DNA from 2 places in the Marinobacter sp. SBS5 genome. Region 1 is predicted to be linked to the other one. Evidence: riboswitches for the same ligand, from Rfam matches in the RefSeq annotation. Region 1 holds a riboswitch; the other holds the start of a gene.
What was found. A riboswitch is a leader RNA that binds a small molecule or an ion and turns the genes downstream of it on or off. The one in region 1 is predicted to bind cobalamin.
Positions count from the first base shown of each region.

Region 2: it holds a riboswitch for cobalamin, as region 1 does, so the genes downstream of both, ACNQ6O_RS12945 (TonB-dependent receptor domain-containing protein) here and ACNQ6O_RS13970 (ribonucleoside-diphosphate reductase subunit alpha) in region 1, are expected to answer to the same signal.

Region 1 is NZ_JBLWAZ010000004.1:527,631-539,924, reverse strand. It holds gene ACNQ6O_RS13975 (ribonucleotide-diphosphate reductase subunit beta) at 1-530, opposite strand, end outside; gene ACNQ6O_RS13970 (ribonucleoside-diphosphate reductase subunit alpha) at 559-3,327, opposite strand; cobalamin riboswitch at 3,501-3,717, opposite strand; gene ACNQ6O_RS13965 (substrate-binding periplasmic protein) at 3,778-4,515, opposite strand; gene nhaB (sodium/proton antiporter NhaB) at 4,688-6,193, opposite strand; gene ACNQ6O_RS13955 (tripartite tricarboxylate transporter permease) at 6,398-7,894, opposite strand; gene ACNQ6O_RS13950 (tripartite tricarboxylate transporter TctB family protein) at 7,980-8,516, opposite strand; gene ACNQ6O_RS13945 (Bug family tripartite tricarboxylate transporter substrate binding protein) at 8,600-9,592, opposite strand; gene ACNQ6O_RS13940 (IclR family transcriptional regulator domain-containing protein) at 9,915-10,694, opposite strand; gene ACNQ6O_RS13935 (3-hydroxyacyl-CoA dehydrogenase NAD-binding domain-containing protein) at 10,854-12,294, opposite strand, start outside.
Region 2 is NZ_JBLWAZ010000004.1:299,357-311,650, forward strand. It holds gene ACNQ6O_RS12940 (cobalamin-binding protein) at 1-11, opposite strand, end outside; gene ACNQ6O_RS12945 (TonB-dependent receptor domain-containing protein) at 40-1,848, opposite strand; cobalamin riboswitch at 2,003-2,207, opposite strand; gene cobD (threonine-phosphate decarboxylase CobD) at 2,255-3,301, opposite strand; gene cbiB (adenosylcobinamide-phosphate synthase CbiB) at 3,298-4,248, opposite strand; gene cobT (nicotinate-nucleotide--dimethylbenzimidazole phosphoribosyltransferase) at 4,365-5,417, shown strand; gene ACNQ6O_RS12965 (histidine phosphatase family protein) at 5,424-6,020, shown strand; gene cobU (bifunctional adenosylcobinamide kinase/adenosylcobinamide-phosphate guanylyltransferase) at 6,027-6,554, opposite strand; gene ACNQ6O_RS12975 (putative nucleotidyltransferase substrate binding domain-containing protein) at 6,655-8,529, shown strand; gene ACNQ6O_RS12980 (3'-5' exonuclease) at 8,522-9,244, shown strand; gene ACNQ6O_RS12985 (QsdR family transcriptional regulator) at 9,308-9,886, shown strand; gene ACNQ6O_RS12990 (sodium-dependent transporter) at 9,983-11,377, opposite strand; gene ACNQ6O_RS12995 (methyl-accepting chemotaxis protein) at 11,549-12,294, opposite strand, start outside.

The DNA of each region.
Region 1 (12,294 bases):
TCGGGGCGCATGGCGGCGTCTAGCCGGCGGTTGGCCATCTGGATTTTGGCGTTAATCTGCGGCACCACGCGGTAGCGGTTGTAGATTTCGCTTTGGTCCAGGTTCAGGGTTTCAATGCAGTGCTGGTAGGTCCAGGTGTGCAGAGCTTCTTCGTATACCTGGCGCGCCTGGTAGATCTGCAGCTCTGGCGCGGTCATTTTTTCCATCACGGCCAGGCCGATGTTGCGCATGGCCAGTATGTCGGAGGTGGTCAGGTAGGCCACCACGTTTTCGAACACGTGCTTTTCCGCCGGGTTCAGGCGGTGGTGGTAGTCGTGAACGTCCTGCGCCATGTTCACGTCCAGCGGGGTCCAGTGGTTTTTGTTGGCGTTCATGAAGAACTCCCAAGCCCACGGGTATTTAAACGGCGCCAACTGATTTACGTCGGTTTCGCCGTTGATCACGCGCTTGTCGTCTACGTTCACCGGGGCCACACTGCTGTGTGCAGAGGGCTGGCTTTGTGGTTTGGTTTCGTCGTCCCAATTCAGCATGGTTTTGCCTCTCAATAGTAGTAAGTGGTTACTGACATGCTTCGCAGTCGGGTTCGTCAATGCTGCACACTTGTGGCTGTGGTGCGGCAACCGGGGCGGCTTGTTCGTTCACGCCGGTGGCTCCTAGAGAGCGCAGGTAGTAGGTGGTTTTCAGGCCACGTTCCCAAGCCAACTGGTACAGCTCATCCAGCTTTTTACCGCTGGGCTCTGCCATGTACAGGTTCAGGCTCTGGGCTTGGTCCAGCCATTTCTGGCGGCGAGAAGCAGCTTCCACCAACCAACGGGCATCAATCTCAAACGCGGTGGCGTAGCGGGATTTCAGTTCGGTGGGTATGCGCTCAATTTGCTGCACGCTGCCGTCGTAGTATTTGAGGTCGTTCACCATCACGTTGTCCCACAGGCCTTCGGCCTTGAGGTCACGCACCAAGGAGGGGTTCACCACGGTGAATTCGCCGGAGAGGTTCGATTTCACGAACAGGTTTTGGTACGCCGGCTCGATGGATTGCGACACGCCCACGATGTTGGAAATGGTGGCCGTCGGCGCAATGGCCATCACGTTGCTGTTGCGCATGCCATGTTGGGCGATGAGTTCACGCACCGGAGCCCAGTCCAGTCGGCTGTCGGTGTTCACGCTGATATCGCCTTCCCGGCGGGCATTTTTCAGCAGTTCGATGGAATCGATGGGCAGTATGCCTTGGCTCCACAGCGAACCTTCGTAGGTTGCATAAGCGCCCCGCTCGGCCGCAAGCTCAGCGGATGCACGGATGGCGAAGTAGCTCAGCTGTTCCATCGCCACATCGGCGAATTCCACCGCTTGCGGGCTGGTGTACGGCAAGCCCAATGCGTAAAGCGCGTCCTGAAAGCCCATCAGGCCAAGACCCACCGGGCGATGTTTCAGGTTGGAGTTGCGCGCTTGGGGTACGGCGTAGAAGTTGATGTCGATAACGTTATCGAGCATGCGCACGGCGGTGTTTACGGTGCGCTCCAGGCGCTGCACATCCAGCTCGCCATTGCTGATGTGGGCGGCCAGGTTGACCGAGCCCAGGTTGCACACCGCAATTTCATCGGCGCTGGTGTTCAGGGTGATTTCGGTACACAGGTTGGAGCTGTGTACCACGCCCTTGTGCTGCTGCGGCGAGCGCAGGTTGCAGGGGTCTTTGAAGGTGATCCACGGGTGGCCGGTTTCAAACAACACGGTCAGCATTTTGCGCCACAGCTGCTTGGCCGGGATGGTTTTGAACAGCTCGATTTTGCCTTCCGCGGCCAGCGCTTCGTAGTGCTCATAGCGCTCGCGGAATTCGTTGCCGTACAGGTCGTGCAGGTCTGGCACGTCGCTGGGGCTGAACAGGGTCCAGTCGCGGTCTTGCCGCATTCGCTCGATCAGCAAATCCGGTACCCAGTTGGCGGTGTTCATGTCGTGGGTACGGCGGCGTTCGTCACCGGTGTTTTTACGCAGTTCCAGAAACTCTTCGATATCCAGGTGCCAGCTTTCCAGATAGGCGCACACGGCGCCTTTGCGCTTGCCGCCCTGGTTTACCGCTACGGCGGTGTCGTTCACCACTTTCAAAAACGGTACTACGCCTTGGCTCTGGCCATTGGTGCCTTTGATGCGAGAGCCCAGCGCGCGCACGGGTGTCCAGTCGTTACCTAGGCCGCCAGCCCATTTGGAAAGCATGGCGTTGTCGCGAATGGCGCCGTAGATGTCTTCAAGATCGTCGCCCACGGTGGTGAGGTAGCAAGACGACAGCTGGGAGTGGCGGGTGCCGCTGTTGAACAGTGTCGGCGTGGATGCCATGTAGTCGAATGAAGACAACAGGTTATAGAACTCGATGGCGCGGCTGTTGGGGTCGTCTTCACGCAGCGCCAGACCCATGGCCACACGCATGAAGAATACCTGTGGCAATTCCAGGCGGTCGCCTTTCCAGTGCAGGAAGTAACGGTCGTACAGGGTTTGCAGGCCGAGGAAACCAAACTGCTGGTCGCGTTCGGGCTTAATCGCGGCACCCAGCTGTTCCAGATCGAACGCGGCCATGGCTTCATCCAACAACTCGTAACGAATACCGGCGTGAATAAAGGCGCTTAGAGCCTGTGGATAAATCTCCGCAAGGTTCAGGCTGGTATCAAGGTTCAGAGCGGTCACGCTTTCCAGGCGCAGTTGTTCCAGCAGCAAACGGGCGGTCACGGCGCTGTAGTCTGGCTCGCGCTCGATACGGCCGCGGGCGGTCATGATCAGTGCGCTCAGTACTTCGGCTTCGTCGATGCCGTTGTAGAGGTTGCGAATGGCTTCTTCCACCAACGAATCGCCTTCAATACCTTCCAAGCCTTCGGAGGCCTGCTCAACCTGGCGCTTCATCAGGCCCAAATCCAGCGGTACGGTGCGGCCACTGGCTTGTTTTACGGTGAGATGAGGGTGCGCTTCCACCGGTTCGTGCTGGGCGCGCTCTCGGGCGTGTTCTTCACGGTAGAGTACGTAGGCTCTGGCTACTTTCTGTTCTTCCGCGCGCATCAGGGCCAGTTCAACTTGGTCCTGTATGTCTTCGATGTGTACCCGGCCGCCAGCTTTCAAACGACGACTGATGGCTTGAACAACCTGTTCAGTTACGCGGTGTACGGCATCGTTAATACGGGCAGACCCAGCGGCTTTGTCTCCTTCAACCGCCAAGAAGGCTTTGGTAACGGCTACGCTGATTTTAGAGGGAGTGAAGCTGACCAGATTGCCGTTGCGCTTAATAACCTGCAGGGCTTCTGTGTCGGATGGTGAGGTGGGCCGCGGTTCGGCCAGAGCTGTAGCAGACATACCGTTATCTCCTGAATACGCGTGAGTTCTATAACCTTCGCGTACGCAGGACGAACAAAGCATCAACCCGATCGGGCTGTCGCTGTGCCATGTTCGTTGCTGCTCACCTTATGGTGCCAAATGCAGGCGCCTGAGTCGCGAAGGTGCAGTCGAGCTGTTTTCTTTGTGGCGTTAGAAAACAACACGTCTCTGGCAGGTCTTCGGACTCAGGGGCATGAACCTTGTGGTTCTGCCTTGTGTGGCGACTTCCCGGCGGTTGCCAGTGTCAATATGCCACGCTCGTTCCCCAATACCGCTGCGCGTCAGTTCCGGATTCTCACCGGATTCCCGGCTACCTTTTAAACGATGTGTTTGAATTTCGCTCAAAACACAACATCTGGTAGCTAGCCAGAGACATCACAACTATATACACGAACTCAAAGAGAAACAAGATGGGGGGAGTTTCACTCTTTAAAGCGCTGGATAGCCCCGTAACAGGATAGGTTGTTCGCTGGTGTCGGCCGGAGGTACCTCGCCTCGTTCAGCCAAACGGTGATAGGCAGCATCAAACTCTGCACGAAGCACTTCCGCCCTCGATGTAGCAGCCGAGAACAACCACGCGCCTTTCCGGGTGCGGATTTCACTTTCTTGAATCAATAAATCCCGGGATTTCGTCAATTCTTCAAGAACTGGATCACGATAATCCAGCAGGTAGTCCCCTCGGCCACGTTTGAGCATATCGATGGCAGAGCGGTGATTGGGGGCATTGGTAATGCGGATGTCGTCTTGCTGCTCCAGCCATGACCGAAGACCGCCATAAGTGAAACCGTTGATCAGTATCACGACTCGATCCCGAAAGTCGTCTATGTGCGTGATCGGCGCTTGGCCTTCGCGATACCAGGCACTCAATGCAACCGAAACCAGATTGATCTCACTGTCGATCACAGCACCGTTCAAGGCGGGAACTTCGGTCAAACCCAGCGCAAAATCAATCGTGCCCTTTTTCAAATAGAGATAAGCGCGACTGACCGGAAGGTACAAAAACTCCAGCTTATAGCCAGCCTCCTTGGCCACCTTTTCGGTTATACCCACCATTACGCCTTCTGGCTCGCCGAAGGCGTTCTGGTAGGTAACCGGACGGAACTCCATGTAAGCAACACGCAGGGTGCGCGTGCCTGGATCAGTGTGCTGAATGTTTTCTGCGTGCACAGAGCTCAAAACCACACAGAGACACAGCCCGCTCAAAAACACACGAGTGAAGCGGAACCATGCTCTGGACCTGAGAAGGCTTAGGCGCATAACAACCCTCTGGAATCTCTTTAACGATAGCAAAGAGTAACAGATCGAAAGATTGTCTGTGCAACCCAATACTCAGAATGGTTTAGAAAGCATGGGTAACCATATACAACCCGACCCCGCCCATCACCAGCGTATAGGGGAAGGCCATGATCACCATCTTACCGTAGGATAAGCGCACCAGAGGTGCGATAGCCGAGGTGAGCAGGAACAGGAACGCGGCCTGGCCATTGGGTGTGGCAACACTCGGCAGGTTGGTACCGGTGTTGATCGCCACAGCCAGTGTTTGGAAGTGTTCGTAACTGATGCTGCCGCTATCCAAAGCCTGCTTCACTTCACTGATGTACACCGTGGCCACGAAGACGTTGTCGCTGATCATGGACAACACACCGTTGGCGATGAAAAACATGCCCGGCTGCTGGCTTTCGGGCAAACTCAGGACGTAATCGATAATGGGCTTGAACAGATGTTGCTCGTGGATCACCGCCACAATGGCAAAGAACACCACTAACAACGAAGTGAACGGCAGGGATTCCTGAAAGGCTTTACCGATTTTGTGTTCATCGATCACCCCGGTAAAGGAGGTAATCAGAATGATCACCAAGAGGCCGATCAGCCCCACTTCTGCAATGTGGAGCGCGAGCCCCAACACCAGAACCACAGCGGCGGCTGCCTGAACCCAAAGTGCGGCTTTATCGGAAGCCGTGCGGCTGGTGCGCTCATTTTCGGCAAACTCTTCCAGCACGCGACGTACCGGTTTCGGCAGCCGGCCGCCGTAGCCAAACCAACGCAGCTTTTCCAGCGCCCAGCAGGTGCACAAACCGGCAACCAGCACCGGCAAACTGACCGGAGCCATGTGTAAAAAGAAGCCTGCGAAGTCCCAGCCCACCACTTTAGCAATCAACAGGTTTTGAGGCTCACCCACCATGGTCGCCACGCCGCCAAGCGCGGTACCGATGGCACCGTGCATCAACAAGCTACGCAGAAAGGCACGGAAGTTTTCGAGGTCTTCCCGGTGCAGTTCGACCACTTCGGCATCGCTGTTGGCGTTGTGATCTTTCTGCTGATAGCCCTTACCGGATGCGACCTTGTGATACACCGAGTAGAAGCCTACCGCCACGCTGATGATCACCGCAGTGACGGTAAGCGCATCCAAAAACGCGGACAAAATCGCGGCGGCAACGCAGAAGAGCAATGAGAGTGCCGATTTTGAACGCACGCCCACCAGAATTTGGGTGAAGGTAACTAGCAACAGCTCCTTCATGAAGTAAATGCCCGCCACCATGAACATCAGTAGCAGAATAACCGGGAAGTTGGTGAGCACTTCGTTGTAGACCGCATCGGCGGTGGTTAGGCCAATCAACAAGGATTCCACCGCCAACAACCCGCCCGGCAGCAACGGGTAACACTTGAGCGCCATTGCCAGCGTGAAGATGAATTCACCAATCAACAACCAGCCCGCAACGCCTGGCCCGAATACGTACATCACAATTGGATTGGCGATCAAAAACAACAGGATGACTTGCTTGTACCAGGTAGGCGCGTTGCCGAGGAAGTTTCTTGTAAAGCCGGAGATCACGGTTGTGGGCATCGCGAGACTCTTCTCAGAAAAATGTGGCTGACAAGTCTAGCAAGTCTTGGACATAAAACCGTTATCTTCCTCGATATTTATGATGCGAAGGTATAGTTTGCCAATTGATCCATACCTCTAAGTTGTATGCCGGTAGCTAACCGCCGTTGGCGAACAACATTGCCATCGCCACACAGCGGAGCTACTAATTCCAATTCACACCTTTCACTGAGCAGTAAGCTCTGCACGCTCTTCTTTCCTCGCTACCCAGTAGCGATGCACTGCAAATATCAGAGACGCCACCGTAAGCATGATGAAGACCCAAGTAATCGGACCTCTGTAGAAGATCGACGGATCGCCTTTACTAATCAGGATAGTTCGCCGCAGATTATCCTCGAACATAGGCCCCAGAATAAACCCAATCAGAAAGGGCGCCGCGGCAATGCCGGTGCGATTGAACACGAAGCCCATGAGTCCGAACGCCAGCATCAGACCGATATCGAACGTATTGTTATTGACTGCGTACGCTCCGTAAATGCAAAACATCAAAACAATGGGTAACAGTATGGTTTTCGGTATGTCCGCAATCAGCGAGAAATAACGGATCGCGGCGTTCCCCACAAAAACCAGCACAAAAGAGCTAACCATGATGCCGCAAAACAAAGCGTAAACCAGAGTCAGGTTTTCCTGGAACAAGACTGGGCCCGGCGTCAGACCGTGGATCATGAAGGCTCCGAGGATAATCGCGGTGATCACGTCACCCGGAATCCCAAGTGACAACAGTGGAATCAGGGTGGCACCTGCTACACCGTTATTGCCCGCCTCGGCTGCCGCAACACCCTCCACTTCACCCTTTCCGAAATTGGCCTTGCGTGGTGATGTCCGCTTGGCTTCACTGTAAGAGATGAACGCCGCAGATGTGGCGCCCGTGCCCGGAATCGCACCGATAATGACACCGATAATGCTGCCCCGAACCACTGTTTTCAGAGAGCCCTTGAATTCTTTCCACGTCAAGGAGGCACCGGTCACAGCCGTGCGTATGTGCGGCGCCACCTTGGATGTATAAAAATCGATAACTTCAGGAATAGCGAACAGGCCGATCAGCAGTGGTATGAACGAGACCCGGTCCATCAGATTGTAGTTATCAAAGGTCAGCCGCTGAGTACCGTACACCGCATCGAGCCCAACGGTCGAAACAATGATACCGAGGCCGGCGGCGATAAGCCCTTTGACAACCGAGGTTCCGGACACCGACACGATGATGGTCAGCGAAAAACAGATCAGCCAGAAATACTCCGGAGGCCCGAAGTTGAGGGCAATCTTGGCCAGATACGCGGCGAAAAAGATCAACGCCACGTTCGAGATCATATCCGCGACCACGGATGAATACAGCGCAGTCTTCAACGCCTTTTTGGCCTGCCCCTGCTGTGCCATCGGATAACCGTCCAACAACGTGCAGGCTGCGGCCGGCGACCCCGGGGTACGGATCAGAATGGCAGTTATAGAGCCGCCGTACATTCCACCTTTATAGATGCCCACCAGCAGAAGAATGGCGGTTACCGGTTCCATCGAAAAAGTGAAGGGTAGAGCCAGCGCTACCGCCATTGTGGCGGTCAGGCCTGGAATAGCGCCTACCACGACCCCGATCAAAACGCCGGCCGCGATAGCAAGAAAGTTATCGACGCTCAGAAAGAGCGTTAAGACTTCTGAAATATTTTCCATTGTGTTTAATCCGAAACGTTCTGTCTGATACCAGACGGATGCCTTTGCTCTGCTTTGAGCCCCAGTTCATGTCGGCCGGGATACCTCAGATCTGGAAGAGCATTTCCCAAAGTGTTCCAACCGGAAGTGGAACATTCAGCACATAGATAAATAGCAGCGTCACGATCACCGGAAAGACCAAGGCCAAGGCATAAACCCCAAGCCCCCGCAGACCACTGGCGAGGAACAAAAAGGCGCTGGCCAGAATGCCGCTTCCCATGGCACCCAGTTCTTCAAAAAAAATCGCGTAAACCACCCCGGCTGCAAGCATCAAGGCTTGACGGGCCAGCGGCACACCCCGGCGGAGTTCATCGGTTTCGGTCCGCTTGGGCGGCTTCGTCATTCCGTCAATCATCAGAAGAAACGACAGGATAAAAACCAGCCATCCTGCCACCTGAGGTAGGAATCGTGGCGAGAGCAAAGGATGCTGCATGTAGGGGGGCATATTGATGTGGGTGGGAACCACATAGAACAGGAAGATTGCCGCCAAGATGCAGAAAGCCCCACCAAGCAGTGAATTAGGGTTCCACCGACCATGATGGTTGCCCATCGTCGCAACGGTATGAATCTCAGATTTTTCCATGAATGACCTCTGTATACTGATCAGCCTCAAAGAAAGAGGCGGGATGGCCCTAGGACTCAATCCCGCCTCTATAGCAGTTCCTATCAGCGTTTCAGGTTTGCCTGCTCGGAAACTTCAGACCATTTCGTCAACTCATGCTGAACAAACTGTTGGAAATCATCACCCACTTCTGTGCCAGCGACCGCACCAAACTGCGGCAGAAACTTTTGAAAACCTTCTCCTGACATCATCTTATCCAGCGCTTTCTGAAGCGTCGCCAATCCTTCTTCCGGGAACGACTTGTGAGCAATCAGACCAAACCAAGCCGACGTTTCGTAATTCTCCAGACCATAGCTTTTACCCGCCTGCTGCATCGCTGGGACACCCGGCAGGAATTCAGATTCGTTCGGTGTTGTGACCGCCAGCGCCTTGAGCTTGCCAGACTGAATATGAGGATAAACCGTCGGCATATTTTCGAAGGCAACATCCACGTCACCCGCCAGCAGGGCTGGCAAAGCTTCACCCGATCCACGGAAGGGCACGTGCACAAGGTTGGATTTGGTCAGGTTTTTAAACAGCTCACCGGACATATGAACGGAGCTACCGATACCAGGGGAGCTGAACGACAACTCCTGTTCACGGGCAGCTTCAACAAATTCGGCAACGGTGTTGTAGGGGCTGTTGCCCGGAACCACCATGACGTTCGGGATATTAATGACGTTGCGGATAAATACGAAGTCTGCGATGGGGTCGTATCTCAGGTTTGGATAAATCGCCGCGCCAATCGTGTGGCCCGGCGAGGCCATCAGCAACATGTGATCGGAATCGCGTCCACCGCGAGCTAGCTGGCCTGTGGCTACGGTAGAACCCGCTCCTGGGCGATTTTCCACCACAACCGTCGTCAATTCACGCTGCAGGAGATCCGCTACTTTACGGGAGAGTAGGTCGGTTGTGCCGCCAGCAGAGTAAGGGACCACTAGGCGAATGTTATCGTCAGGCCACTCATCTGCTTGGGCTGTGCTACCCAGAGCCACGCAAGCCGCACCCACAGCGCACAGAACTGAGCGCGTTAAACGAAGTTTCATTGCTTTGATCATTTTTATGATTGTCCTCATAAGACCCTAATATGTTCGAATATCGAACTTATGTTCGCTTATTGTTCGCGCAGGTAATTTCACACATTCAATAAAGAGGTGCAAGATATTTTTGCCACACCAGACAGCAGCATTTACGTTTCATGAAAACCGGAATTCGCCCACAGCTATATCGCGGCAACGCTTAAACGCGCCGCAATCGAAAGATTCAGACTATCTGGAGTTCGCCCTAAGCCGACGATCAGTGAGAACGGTTCGGTTTAGCTCTCTGCCCAAGGTCGAGCCAGAGAGCGGGAACTTGAAAACAAGAAAGGCCTGGGGTTGGTTACGGTAGGACTTCGGCGATTTTCCGGGCGGCATGTTGCATGATCGGGACATATTCTTCGACAATCCGATCCAGAGAAACGGTGCTGACATGACTACTCGAGTTCAGCGCAAACCGTGCCTGGCCGCGTCGATCAAGCACGGGCACAGCCAGCGCGCGCATGCCTAGCTCCAGCTCCTGATCCACGATGGCGTAGCCGTTGGTGCGGATTTTCTCCAGTTCCTGCCGGAGCTCGTCTGGGCCCTTGGTATAAGCTGTTAGTTTTTCAAAGTGGGTCTTTTGAAGTAAATCTTCCAACTCCTGATTCGCTAATGCCGACATCAGTACGCGTCCACCGGACGTTGCATACGCCGGCAACCTGGCGCCGATCTGCAGGTTAAGGGGGATCAAGCCACGCCGAGGGATTCGAGCGACGTAAACAATATCAAGGCCGTCCAGCACCAGTGCGGAGCAGGATTCACCCAACTGGTAGGTGACCTCCTCCATAAAGGGCGTGATGGTATCGGAAAAATCTAGCGACGCGAGATAGGAGTAGCCAAGTTCCAGCACCTTGGCGGTCAAACGAAACTTTTTGTCCTCCAGCGAAACATAACCTAGCTTTTGCAAGGTCAGCAAAAACCGTCGGGCCGCCGCTCGCGACAACTGGTTTTTTTCTGCAACCGCTGACAATGTCATGGAGGGCGTGTCAGTGCCAAAAGACCGAATTAGTTGAAGTCCTCGGGCAAATGTCGACATAAACTCTTTGTCGGCCTTGTTAACATCGATTTCTTTCTGACTCACCCGCAATCATCCCTCTCAACGATAACTGAAACGATCGTTCGACAAGCGATCAATTTCTGAAGATGCGGGATGATGACAGTGAAAAATCAGCTATGCAAGCTGCCCTGATCCACTGGGCTAAGGGGCGGGAGCCCGCCCCCGGGCGCGGCAACTAGGGCTTCAGTTCTTTGTTGTCGCCCAATCATCCAGGCTCTGACCATTCAGGACCAAAGTTTCAAGCAGTAATGCTGGTGCCCAGTGTGCTTCTCCGGTTTGCTTCTGGAGAGCAAGTAGGCGCTCATACACTTCTTTCAAGCCTCTACGAGCTGCGTAAAACATCGGCCCCCCCCGATATGACGGGAAGCCATAGCCACACAGATAAACCACATCGATATCACTCGGGCGCTGGGCAATGCCCTCCTCTAATATCCGGAAACCCTCGTTGACCAAAGCCAGCAAATGCCGGTCGAGAATTTCCTCATCGGTAAAGCTACGACGCACTACACCGTGCTTACGCGCCTGGGCCTCAATCACCGCCAGAACCTCCGGATCAGAAGAACGGGCTCGGGTTTCGGGGTCGTACTTATAATAGCCGGCCCCTGTTTTCTGACCGAGCCGCCCCATTTCCACGAGGGCATCGGCAATGCAGTAGCTGCGAGGGTCGCCTTTCTGGTCATCGGTGAGCGCCTGACGTGCCTTATAACCAATGTCCAAACCCGCCAGATCACCAACGGCCAGTGGCCCCATCGCCATGCCAAACCCCGTCAACGCACCGTCGATCTGCTCAGGCTCAGCACCCTCGATCATGCACAACTGTGCCTCGCGAGCGTATTGTCGAAGCATTCTGTTGCCAATAAATCCATAGCAAACGCCAGCCAGAACAGGCACCTTACTAATGCGCTTGCCCAATGCCATCGCGGTGGCGATTACATCAGCCGCCGTCTGGTCCGTTCGCACCACTTCCAACAAACGCATTACGTTTGCGGGACTAAAAAAGTGCAGGCCCACTACATCCTGTGGACGGGAGGTGAATGCAGCAATCTCGTTGATATCCAGATACGAGGTATTGCTAGCCAGGATCGCGCCCGGCTTACAGACCTCATCCAAACGGCTAAATACCTGCTTTTTGACGTCCATACTTTCGAAAACGGCTTCAATCGCCAGATCAACGGCGGCCAACGCTTGGTAGTCAGTACTGCCGTTAATCAGAGCCTGACGGGCCTCAGCCTCTTCTTGTGACAGCTTGCCCTTACTAACGGTAATGCCATAGTTTCTGGCAACCAGAGCCAGCCCCCGGTCCAGACCTTCTTGATTGAGCTCCAACAATGTCACGGGGATACCCGCGTTGGCGAACGCCATGGCAATACCGCCACCCATGGTGCCAGCGCCAATAATACCGACCCGCTTGATGGCACGAGGACTCACGGTTTTATCAAGGCCTGAAACCTTCGGAGCCTGGCGCTCAGCAAAGAAAACATGACGCAGCGCAGCGGATTGCTCAGATTGAGAGCGCTCAACAAAGCGAGAACGCTCGTAGGCTAATCCTTCGTCAAACGGCTTGGTCATTGCCGCTTCCACGCAATCCACGATACTCTGGGGAGCTTCTTGGCCTCGCTTTCGC
Region 2 (12,294 bases), 230 kb from region 1:
AGCTTTATCACTGGCGCCTCCCGGCAGTATCAATACACGTTACTGAAAATCGTAGCGGACGGTCAGCATGGCGGTGCGGCCCGCAGCAATATAGTCCAGACCTTGTGACCTGGAGTATCGAGCGGTGCTGTATTCTTTATCCAACACGTTGGCCACCGTCAAACGCGTTGACCAGTCCTGGGCAAAGCGCCAGCCAGCTCGCAAATCCAACGTGGCAAAGCCTGACAACCGGTCATTGTTACTGGCATCGTTGTAACGATACCCTTCCGCAACCACCGTTCCGCCAAAGTCCCAGGCACCCACTTGCTTACTCAGGTCGAGTCGCAAGGTTTTTCCACTACGACGCTGAAGGCGGTTACCGGTTTCACGATTTTCAGGGTCAAGCAAGGTCAAGGCTGCATCACCGCGCCATCCGTCGCGCTCGAAGCCAGCGCTGAGCTCCACACCACGAATCCGAGCTTCGTTAACGTTCATTGGTGTCCACAGGCCGCTGGGCATTGGAGCCCATGCAATCAGGTTGTCGACATCAAGCTGAAACACCGCAGTGTCCCAGAACCAGTGCTGGTAATGGCCACTGAAACCGACTTCTACCGTCTCAGATTCCTCAGCTTTAAGATCAGGGTTAGCCCCTGGGAAATACAAGTCGTTAAATGTTGGGGCACGGAAGGCTGTGCCATAGCTCACCCGGACACGGTGTGAGCGGTCAAAAGCATGCCCTAGTGCAATGCTACCGGTCTCGTTCTTCCCGTATGCCTCGTTGTCATCGCCTCGTATGCTCAGCATCAAATCTGTTGGCCCAAAGTTCAATCGCAGCTGGCTGTACAAAGCCAGATTCGTGCGACTGGTCTCAGCATAGTCTGTGGTACCACCCACTTCATCGTTCATCAGTTCGGTACCCACAACAAGCTCGTGTACATTCCAGGTAAACGTGTTGTCCCAACGAGCAGCACGAGACCTTGTATCGAAGGTGCTGCTATAGGTAGGGGTGGTATTATCGGTCTCATCGCGGGACTCGGAAAACTGCAACGACTGGCGCCAGTATTCGCTTACTGGAGTTTCAAGCCCAAAGCCAATGGTCCGAAGCATGAAGTCAATGTCACCGCCTTCATATTCTGTATTGCCTTCACTCTGCACCACTACCAAGCTGGCTTCACCGCCAGAATCCAACTCATGGACAATCCGGCCAATTCCCGCAGAATTTCGGAAACCTCGGTCTTCACCATCGGTGATAACCGCTGTACCGTCTGTTTCCTTATGCAGGCCACTTAAACTAAACCGTGTATTTCCAGCGCTGGCAGCAACACCGGCACTGCCTTTTTGCGTGTTGAAGTTACCCGCGCCGACTTCTACCCATCCCGCTGGTGTCTCTTCTGGATCAAGCGTAAAGGCCTGAATCACACCACCCACAGCATCAGAACCGTAGAGCGAGCTTTTCGCCCCACGAACAATTTCCACTCTTTCAACGAGCTCAGCCGGGAAGTACTGCCACGACGGTCCACCGGAAGTGGCTGAACGCAAACGTACGCCATCCACTAGAAACAGCGTTGAATCATTTGCTGTGCCACGCGTGTACACACTGGTGGTTTTGCCAAACGACCCATTGCCCGTCACGTTAATGCCAGGCTGCCCACGCAGGAGTTCGGAAAAATCAGACGGATTTTTCTGTCGAATGGATTCTTCATCGATCACGGTTACTGAAGACAGGCTTTCGCCGGCAGTCAGCGGACCAAGGGTCGCGGTTACGACGATTGGTTCAAGAGTAGAGCTTTCAGTTTGTCCGCCAGCCGCAGTGACCGGAAATGCCAGGGGCAGCAAGATTAAGGCAGGAAGGGCCTTCGAAGGGGTCATATCATCGCTCACAGTTCACCGCACGCACCCGCGCGGTCGGTCTTAGTTACTGCGAAGGACAATAGGGTATTCGGACGGGGGTGGAGGGCGTGTGGTGTTGAAGAGCCGAATCACCCACCGCCGTCGCCCTCCGCAACGTCTGGTGCTCGGAGCTCAGAAGCTCCGTCTTTCAGGCCGGTCTCCGGACTTTCAGGGGGAGCCTGTGCTCCGGAGCAATCACCTTCCCATGCCTTTGGCACAGTGGCGTTACGGATTGCTATTAACCTGATTACCGTTGCGGGGGCAGTACTGGACTCTCACCAGCTTCCCGTTTCACTCTATGTATTCATCCGACTATCGCCAGTCTGGAATGAAAATGCAGAGCACCTGAAATCGCGGGCAAGACTACCAACCGGGGTGGGGGTGGTCAATGACATATATGAATTCCCGACAGAGCTTCAGCCAAGCACTGCCAGTCGAGCTCATCAGCCGGCAAGCCAAAGCGCAGAGCCGGGGGCGAATCAAAGCACCTCACCAGAATTCCACATCGGGCGAGACTGTCTGCGATCTCCGCTGCACGCGGGTGTCGCACTGTTTGAAACAGCAGCGTGCCAGAGCGGGCCAACAAGCCATGTTTTTCAAGCAGATCGGACATTCGCGATGATGCTTCTTGCAGCTCTTTTAAGGTCTGTGTTTGCCAAGCCACATCCGCCAAAGCCTGCTTCATAAGGTAACAGGTCGGCCCACTAACGGACCAAGGCCCCAGCTCATGAATTAACTGCGTTGCCAGCGCTTCCTCAGCCAACACGGCTCCCGCACGGATGCCGGCCAACCCGAAAAACTTGCCCAGTGACCGTAATATGATGAGATTCGAGGCACCAGCCCATGGGTCGAGAGCATGATCTGGATAGCCATCAATGAAAGCCTCATCCACAACCAACCAACCACCATTCCGCTGCAGCCTCTCCCGCCAAGCCAACAATCGTTCAGGCAACAGCACTTGGCCGGTAGGATTATTCGGATTAATCCAAACCACCACATCCACCGAATCCAGCCAGTCCAGATCATCCGCCAGCGCCTGTTCAGCGGAAATACCCACCACGTCAAAACCGGCCCGGTGCCAGGCATGACCGTGTTCCCGGTAACCCGGCATGGGTACCGCCACTTGGCCAAGGCCATGCAGGCGCGTACGAACTGCCGGCAAAGCCATAATGGCTTGCTGGCTGCCAGCAACGGGCAGACAGGCCGCATCGGCCGGTGCGCCAGCCCAGTTACGGATGATGTCTTCCAACCCGTCATCCGGCTCGGGCAGGCGTTGCCATACCTCCATTGGGATCACAGGAACCGGGTAGGGCACGGGGTTAATACCCGTAGAAAGATCAAGCCACTGCTCTCGGGGTATCCCCCATTTCCGCACCGCGACTTCCAGCCTGCCGCCGTGTTCTGGGCTCTCAGGAGAACGGAACGGAATCATCCGGCACCTCCGGCCCAGAAACCGAGCGCGAACACCGCCAAGACGATCAACCACAGGCCGACGCCCCGCTGTACCAAAGCAATGGCGCCTTCCACCGTCTGGGCCGTTGCTTCAGGGCCGCAGCCCAACCGGGACCGTTGTTTAATCCCGCTGGCGTAGGGCGCTGGGCCACCTAGCGAAACAGCCAGCGCTCCGGCCCCTGCCGCCATTACCGGGCCTGCATTGGGGCTGTCCCATGTTTTTGCCTGACTAAACCAACACCTCATGGCCAGCCGGGTGTTGCCCAGCAGAGCGTAGGTCAGCGCCGTCAATCGGGCGGGCACCCAGTTCATCAGGTCATCCAGCCGAGCAGCAAAGCGCCCGAAATACAGGTAGCGCTCATTGCGGTAGCCCCACATGGCATCCAAGGTATTCACCATGCGGTGCAAAACCACCCCCGGCAAGCCCGCCATTAAGAACCAGAACAGGCTGGCAAAGACCGCATCCGCACCGTTCTCCAACATGGACTCGGCAGCAGCAGCGGCCACCCCGCTGTCAGAAAGCGACTCGGCATCCCGGCTAACGATGCGCCCCACCGCTTCACGGGCTTGCTCACCATTACCCTGCAGCAAAGCGTCCGATACCGCCTTACCATGCTCGGTCAAGCCCCGCAGCGCAATGGCCAGCCAAAGCACAATCACTTGCACCAACAACGCAGCCCAGCCACTCAACAGTGCTTGCAAAGCCACCGCCACGGCAACCACTGGTACCATCAACAACACAGCTGCCAGTCCACCTGAAATCACGCTACGGTCAGCTTGTTGCGGCAGACGATTAAATTGCTGCTCAATCAAAGCAACCACACAGCCGAACCCTACCAACGGGTGCCAACGGCGTGGCTCCCCAACCAAAGCATCCAACAGAACCGCGACACAGCATACGGCGACCGAGATCGAAAACGCTTCCAAAACCAAACCCTCACAAAGAATGGCGGCAAGTCTACCCGACCGAAGCCTCTCCTTGACACTATTCCGCCACAGATAGACCATCCCCACTTTCTGTTCACAAGGAACACTCCATGCCTCTGCCCCAAAGCTGGCTTCAGCAGCCCCCCACACCTTCCCAAGCGCATTCAGAGCTTGCCTTGGCTCGTCAGCAGGTACTCACCAAGCCGCCCGGCTCGTTGGGAAAACTGGAACAGGTTGCCGTTACACTCGCTGGCCTGTCGGGCAGTGAAACGCCGGCCGTTGATCCGGTTCGTATGGTTATTTTCGCCGGTGATCACGGCGTCTGTGCCGAAGGCGTATCCGCTTTTCCACAGGCTGTCACCGCGCAAATGATTGCCAACTTCGCCCATGGCGGCGCAGCCATCAGCGTCATGGCGAAAGAGCTTGACGCCAGTCTGGAAGTGGTGAATTTGGGCACTGTCGGGGAAGTACCCGAGCTACCAGGTGTCATTGACCAAGTCATCGCACCCTCCACGGCCAATATGGCGCAAACCTTCGCCATGACCCGCGAACAGGTGGAAGCGGCGCTGACCAGCGGAGATAACGCCGCCGAAAGAGCAAAAGCGGCTGGCTGCAGGCTGTTTATCGGTGGCGACATGGGCATTGGCAACACCACCAGCGCCTCGGCCATTGCCTGTGCCCTCTTGGGCCACAGCCCACAGCAGTTGGTGGGCCCCGGAACAGGCCTGAACGCAGAAGGGGTTACTCGTAAGGCAGCCGTCGTCGAAAAAGCTCTGGTCCGCCACGGTGACAACAAAGAAGCGTTGACCGTGCTGGCTTCATTGGGTGGATTCGAAATTGCTGGTTTAGTTGGAGCCATTCTGGGCAGTGCCGCCCGGGAAATTCCGGTTCTTGTGGATGGCTTTATCGTCTCAGCCGCCGCGCTGATCGCTGTTCACCAGCAACCGCGCGTTCGAGACTGGCTGTTGTTCGCCCACCGCTCAGCGGAACCCGGCCACAACGCAGTGCTGGAAGCTCTGGAAGCCTCACCCTTGCTGGATCTCGGCATGCGTTTGGGCGAGGGCAGCGGCGCGGCCGTAGCGGTGCCTTTGCTTCGTTCAGCCTGTGCTTTGCACAATCTTATGGCAAGCTTTGCAGATGCCAACATCAGCGGGAAATCGGAAGAGTAAAACATCATGACCACCATTCTCGACCTGATCCGCCACGGTGAACCCGAAGGCGGCCCCATGTTCCGGGGCAGCAAGGATGACCCGTTAAGCGAGCAAGGCTGGCAGCAAATGCAAGCCGCCATCGCCAGCACCGACCATTGGGATGCCATCGTCAGCTCCCCCATGGCGCGCTGCCAACGGTTTGCTGAAAAGCTTTCCGAGCAACGGAACATTCCGCTGCATATCGAACACGAGCTGCGGGAAATCGGCTTTGGCGAGTGGGAAGGGCTGACGGCTGAACAAGTCGAGGAAGGTTACGGTGATCGTCTGAATCGCTTCTGGCAAGATCCAATCAACTTCATTCCGCCCGGCGGTGAACCGGTCCCCGACTTTTACGACCGAGTTATCCACAGCATCAATCACTGGCAGGAAAAGCTGTCTGGGCAAAAGGTGCTGGTGGTCTGCCATGGCGGTGTGATTCGCATGATACTGGCAGATGTATTGGGCATACCGCTGGAAAAATCGTTCACCGGCTTTGCCGTGCCTTACGCCTGCCGCAGCCGTATTCAGATCGACCAGTCTGAATTTGGTCTGTTTCGCAGCGTGATCAGCCACCAACCTTAAACGTTATCAAGCACCCTTGAGCACTAAAGGCAGGCCCGCGACTGACATAACCACTTCGTCACAGCGCTGGGCCAGCGCCTGATTCAGCCAGCCCAGCTCATCCGCAAAGCGCCGGGTGAGCGGGTCCATACCGATGGTGCCCAGCCCGACCTCGTTGGTGACCACCACCACCGAGCCGGAATAGTGCTCTACCGCATCAAGAAACGCCTCCCGTTCCCGAGCAAACACCTCGTCGCCAGCAAACAGCAAATTACTCACCCACAAGCTCATACAATCAATGAGCAACAGAGGCGGGTTAGCCGTTTCGGCCTGAACATCCTTAAGCACCTTGGCCAACTGCAACGGTTCTTCCGCCAGCCCCCAGCTGGCTGGTCGTTGCTCCTGGTGCCGGGTAATCCGCTGCGCCATCTCGTCATCACCCGCGGTGGCGGTTGCGACATACACCACCGGCTCTCCCGCCGCTTGCGCTCGCTGCTCTGCCATCGCGGTTTTGCCGGAACGAATACCACCGATCACCAGCAACTTGTTAGCCATGCCAAGCCTCCTGAAGGCCCATAAGTAAGAGCGCAAAGGTACACCAAAAAAATGCACAACTGCTATAGTTTGGCCAGAACACGCACTAGCTGGAGAGAGCATGCAGGCCGAACTGCTGGACATTCAAAATCACATTACCCAACACGCCCCTTTTGATGAAATGTCCGACGACTTACTGGACAAAATCGTCACCAACATCGAGGTGGTCTACGTTCGTGCCGGCACTCAGATTGTCGAGCTTGGTCAACAAGCACAGTGCCTGCATTACCTTCGCAGCGGTGCCGTCGAAATCTACCGGCGCTCGGGCGAACTTTACAGTCGGGTCGGTGAAGGCGAGATCTTCGGCCAGTTCGGTTTGATGATGAACAAGAAGGTGCGCTTCCCGGTCAAAGCGATTGAAGACAGCCTCATCTACAAGATTCCGGAGCATGTCTTCCACTATCTTTGGGAGCATGACGACAACTTCGCCGACTTTGTCGAAATCGAAGACCGCAGCCGCCTGCGTTCAGCGGTTTCTCGGCGGGAAAAGTCGAACCAGTTGATGACAGCCCGAGTCACCCGCTTGATCTCCCGTGCGCTGGTTTGTGCACCAACCACTGTCAGGCTGCAGGAAGCCGCCCGCATCATGACGGACAATGGCGTCTCATCATTACCCTTGATGGATGAAAGCGGTGACACCCCCAAGCTCGTGGGCATTATTACCGACCGCGATCTGCGTACTCGTGCCGTCAACCACGCTCTGGCGTCCGAGACCCCGGTCAGTGAAATCATGACGGAAGGGCTGATCACCATCAGCACCCGAGCGTTTATTTTCGAAGCCATGCTAAAGATGCTGCACAACAACGTGCACCACCTGCCGGTGATGGACGGCGATGAAGTGCGGGGCATCATCGCACTGGCTGATATCGTTAAATACGAAAGCCAAAGCAGTCTGTATCTGGTCAGTAACATCTTCCATAAACATGACGTAAAAGGCCTGAAAAAAATCAGTCTGGACGTGCGGGACAGTTTCGTCCGCATGGTCAACGAAGACGCCAACTCCCACATGGTGGGCAGTGCCATGGCCGGTATTGGCCGAAGCTTCAGCCAACGCCTTCTGGAGTTAGCGGAGGAGAAACTCGGCCCTCCACCCGTCCCCTACTGTTATATGGCGCTGGGCTCCATGGCGCGGGATGAACAACTGGTGGTGACCGACCAGGATAACGCCCTGATTCTGGACGACAGTTTCATTCCGGAAGAACATGACGAGTACTTTCTAGCGATGGCCAAGTTCGTCTCAGACGGGCTGGCCGAGTGCGGCTACACCTATTGCACCGGCGACATCATGGCCACCAATCCAAAATGGCGCCAACCGCTGAAGGTGTGGAAGAAATACTTCACCGACTGGATTGAGAACCCCAACGGTCAGACGTTGCTCAACAGCAACATTTTCTTCGATCTGGATGGCATCCACGGCGAAACCGATTTTGCCGAACAGCTGAAAACTCTGGTCGCCGATAAAGCGTCCAGCAGCCAACGGTTCCTGACGTTGATGGCCCGTAACGCGCTAAACCGCACACCGCCGCTGGGTTTCTTCCGAACCTTCGTGCTCGAAGAAGACGGCAAGCATCAAAAAACGTTCAACCTGAAGCGCCGGGGCACCGCGCCTCTGTCCGATCTGATCCGCGTGCATGCTCTGGCCTGCGGCTCGCGCTCCCAGAACTCGTTTGAACGCTTGAAAGACATTGCTAACACCAAGCTGCTGGTCGATGACGATGCCGGCAACTTGCGGGACGCGTTGGAATTCATATCCATTGTCCGAGTTCGTCATCAGGCTCTGGCCATCGAGGAAGGCCGTGAGCCTGACAACAACGTGCGCCCCGAAGACCTGTCGCCGTTCGAGCGTAGCCACCTGAAAGACGCTTTTCAGATCGTCAGCAACGCTCAGAGATTCCTGAGATTCCGTTACAACGCAGGGATGGTCAGGAATGCCTAACAACATTAAGAGCCGGAACAGCAAACAAAACTGGACGGAGAACTACCGTACGCAAGCAATGAAGGCGCTAGACCCCAGAATCCGCGCCTTTTACGAGGTCGGTTGCCCCAACCCCGACACCCCGATCCGGGACGTTCCGCTTCTAGCGCTGGATTTCGAAACCACCGGGCTGGACGCTTCCCAACACTCGATCGTGAGCATCGGTCTGGTACCGTTCACCTTGGCCGGCGTCCAGCTTGGTAAAGCGTGGCACCAGATCGTGCGCCCCAAACTGCCGCTGCACCAGGAGTCGGTCACCATTCACGGTATCACCCACGCTGAAATCCACGATGCTCCCGATCTGGAAGAGGTCCTCGACCCGCTGTTCGCGCATCTGACGGGCCGTATTCCTGTGGTGCACTACCGCAACATCGAACGGCCATTCCTCAACACCGCCCTGCAGTGGCGATTGAACGAACAGCTTCGGTTCCCGGTCATCGACACCATGGCCATCGAAGCCTACCTGCACCCTAAGCGACGACCCTCGCGCTGGCAGCAGCTCGTGGGCAAGAAGCCTATATCGATCCGCCTGCCGGACAGTCGCACCCGATATGGCTTACCCCACTATGCCGGTCACAACGCCCTGATCGACGCCATTGCCACGGCCGAATTATTGCAGGCGCAAATTGCTCACCACTTCAGCCCGGACACGCCCATCGGCGACCTGTGGGTATAGGCCACCATAGCCCAAGCCCTCAGCAACCGCTAGAATGAAGGCAAACTTACCAAAGAGCCAAAAGTGACCGAATCAACCATCAAAACAACCCCGATCGACGCCTTTAAACGCGCGCGAAGAATGTGGTTAAAAGGGGAGAAGATCAGTCTTGCCGCCCTTGCCGACGACTTAGGCATTGGCCGAGCCACCCTGTTTCGCTGGGTTGGCAATCGTGATCTGCTGATTGGTGAAATCCTGTGGTCGCTCTATGAACCCCTGTACAAAGAAGCTCGCGAGATCACGCCCGGCCACGGCGTTGATTACGTCGTGGGTGTTTTCCGCCACATCAACACCACCATTCTGCACTTCTCGCCACTGCGAAAGTTTCTGCATCAGGACCCGGAGTACGCATTGAAGATGCTCACATCCTCGCACTCGACGCTGCACGCCCGCACAGTAGAAGTGAACACCCGCTTACTGAAGGATGAAATTCGCACCGGCCACCTGAGCCCACCCATGAACATCCAGAGCCTGTCTTATTTCATGGTTCGCATTGCTGAATCCTGCCTATACAGCGATATCATTGGCGGTCGGGAGCCCAGAGAAGATGAGCTTGAGGATGCTTGCACGGCCGTAAGGATTTTACTCGGCGGGAAGGTCTAGCGTCAGGGCAGTTATACCGATAAAAGCCTGTGAATAAACACAAAAAACCCGGCGCTGATGGCAGCGCCGGGTTTTCGTCTATCTGGCTTGTGCTTATCAACCAATCAGGTTGTAAACAAACACAATCACAACGGCCACCGGAGTGACGTAGCGAATCAGGATGTGCCAAAGCGTAAAGGCACCGCCCTCCATCACCAAATCAGACTGCAGCGTTTCTTTGGCCACAAACCAGCCCACAAACAGGGCCGTCAGCAAGCCAGACAACGGCAGCATGATGTTCGCTGTGAAGTAATCCAGCAGATCAAACATGGTTTTGCCTTCGAACGCAGCAAACATGCCCAGCGGCGTGATGTCTGACCAAACGTTCAAGGACAGGATGGACACAATGCCCAGCGCCCAACAAGCGCCACCCGCCAGAATGGCGCTACCGGTACGACCCATATCTGTCTTTTCTTCAACCCACTCAACCACCGGCTCCAGCAGCGAAATACCGGACGTCCAGGCAGCAAACAGCAGCAGCACAAAGAACAACGTGCCAAACAGGCTACCCATCGGCATGTTTCCGAAAGCCAGCGGCAGCGTCTGGAAAATCAAACCAGGACCAGCTCCCGCTTCCAAGCCGTTGGCAAACACAACAGGGAAGATGGCCAATCCGGCCAACAGGGCAACAACGGTATCCATCAAAGCAACACTCACGGCGGTGCGGCCAATCGGCACATCGCGGCTCAGATAAGAGCCATAGGCCATCATAATGGCCATACCCAAACTTAGGGTGAAGAAGGCATGGCCAAGTGCAACCAGCACGCCTTTGACAGTCAACGCCTCAAAATTCGGCGTAAACAGGAAGCTGGCCGCCTCTCCAAAGTGCCCGGTTGTGGTCGCATAACCAACCACAACCAGCAACAACACAAACAAAGCGGGCATCAAAATGGTGACAGCACGTTCCAGACCACCTTTCAAACCGCGGGAAACCACCAGCACTACCAGTGCCATAAACAAGGTGTGCCAGGCCAATAGCTGCATCGGGCTGGCCAGAAGGTCGCCAAACAACTTGCCAACACTGTCAGCCGTGCCTCCGGTGAAATCGCCCATGGCCGAGTGGCCAATGTAGGACGCGGCCCAACCGCCGATTACCGAATAGAACGACAAGATTATAAAAGCGGCCAACATGCCGACAATGGCGGCTAGGCGCCAGGCTGGCGATGCCAGGTTGCGCTCTGCCACTAAACGGAAGCTGGCGATCGGGTTATGACGACCATTCCGCCCGATAAACACTTCCGCCATCATAATGGGGATGCCGATGATGAAAATACAAAGAAGGTATACCAGTACGAAGGCACCGCCACCATTTTCACCGGTTACATACGGGAACTTCCAGACGTTACCCAGGCCGACTGCTGACCCGGTAGCCGCCAGAATAAACGCGAGCCTGGACGACCAAAGCCCGCGTGCTCCGGATGCACTGGCAGATGCGGAGTTAGACTGTGTCATGTGTTTTTCTTCCTGTGCTTTTGGCTGAGGAAACTACGATTTGTGCGCGCCTGCGTATAGCTCAGGCGCAGTTGGTGCAGGATTCTGCCAGCACTGACGACATGATGCCAGTACCGGCATTTTTGCAAACACAAAAAGACGCGGGTTTATCCCACCCCAACTTCTCGTTATTTAACGATTTTTATCAACAAATCGAGCGACCAAATCCTTCAAACCGTGAGCCATGGTGCTGAGCTTATCACTACTGCCTCGGGCAGCTTCGGCCTGCTCATCACTTTGATCGGCCAGCCCGGCGATGTTCACGATCTGTTGATTGATTTCATCCGAAACCTGACTCTGCTCCTCAAAAGCGGCCGACATAGTGATAAAGCTGTCGGAAATGGCATCCACCGAACTGACAATCGCGTTCAAAGCCCCAACGGCTCCTTGCACCTTACTCAGCCCATCACCGGCTATGGCTTCACCGGCCCGCACGGCTTCGTTGGTTTCTTCAACTTGAGCCCGGAAGCTTTCGATCACCTCTTGAATCTTCACCGTAGACTCTCGGGTGCGCTGCGCCAAAGAACGCACTTCATCCGCAACCACCGCAAATCCACGACCCTGCTCACCAGCTCGGGCCGCTTCAATCGCCGCATTCAGCGCCAGCAGGTTGGTTTGGTCAGCGATGTCGGAAATCAGATTCGCGGCTTCACCAATGGTTTGGGTGGACTCGCCCAAGCGACTAACGGATGCACCAATACTGCTGACCCGATCCACCAGCTGTTCTATTGCAACCAGAGCTTCGGTGCTGCGCGCACTACCATCGTGCGCCAAACGATGAGCTTGCTCTGCTTCCCGCGCATTATCGGCGACCGCTGAGGCGACTTCCTGTATGGAAGCGGTCATTTCATTGATCGCTGAGGCGGTCTGGTCCGTTT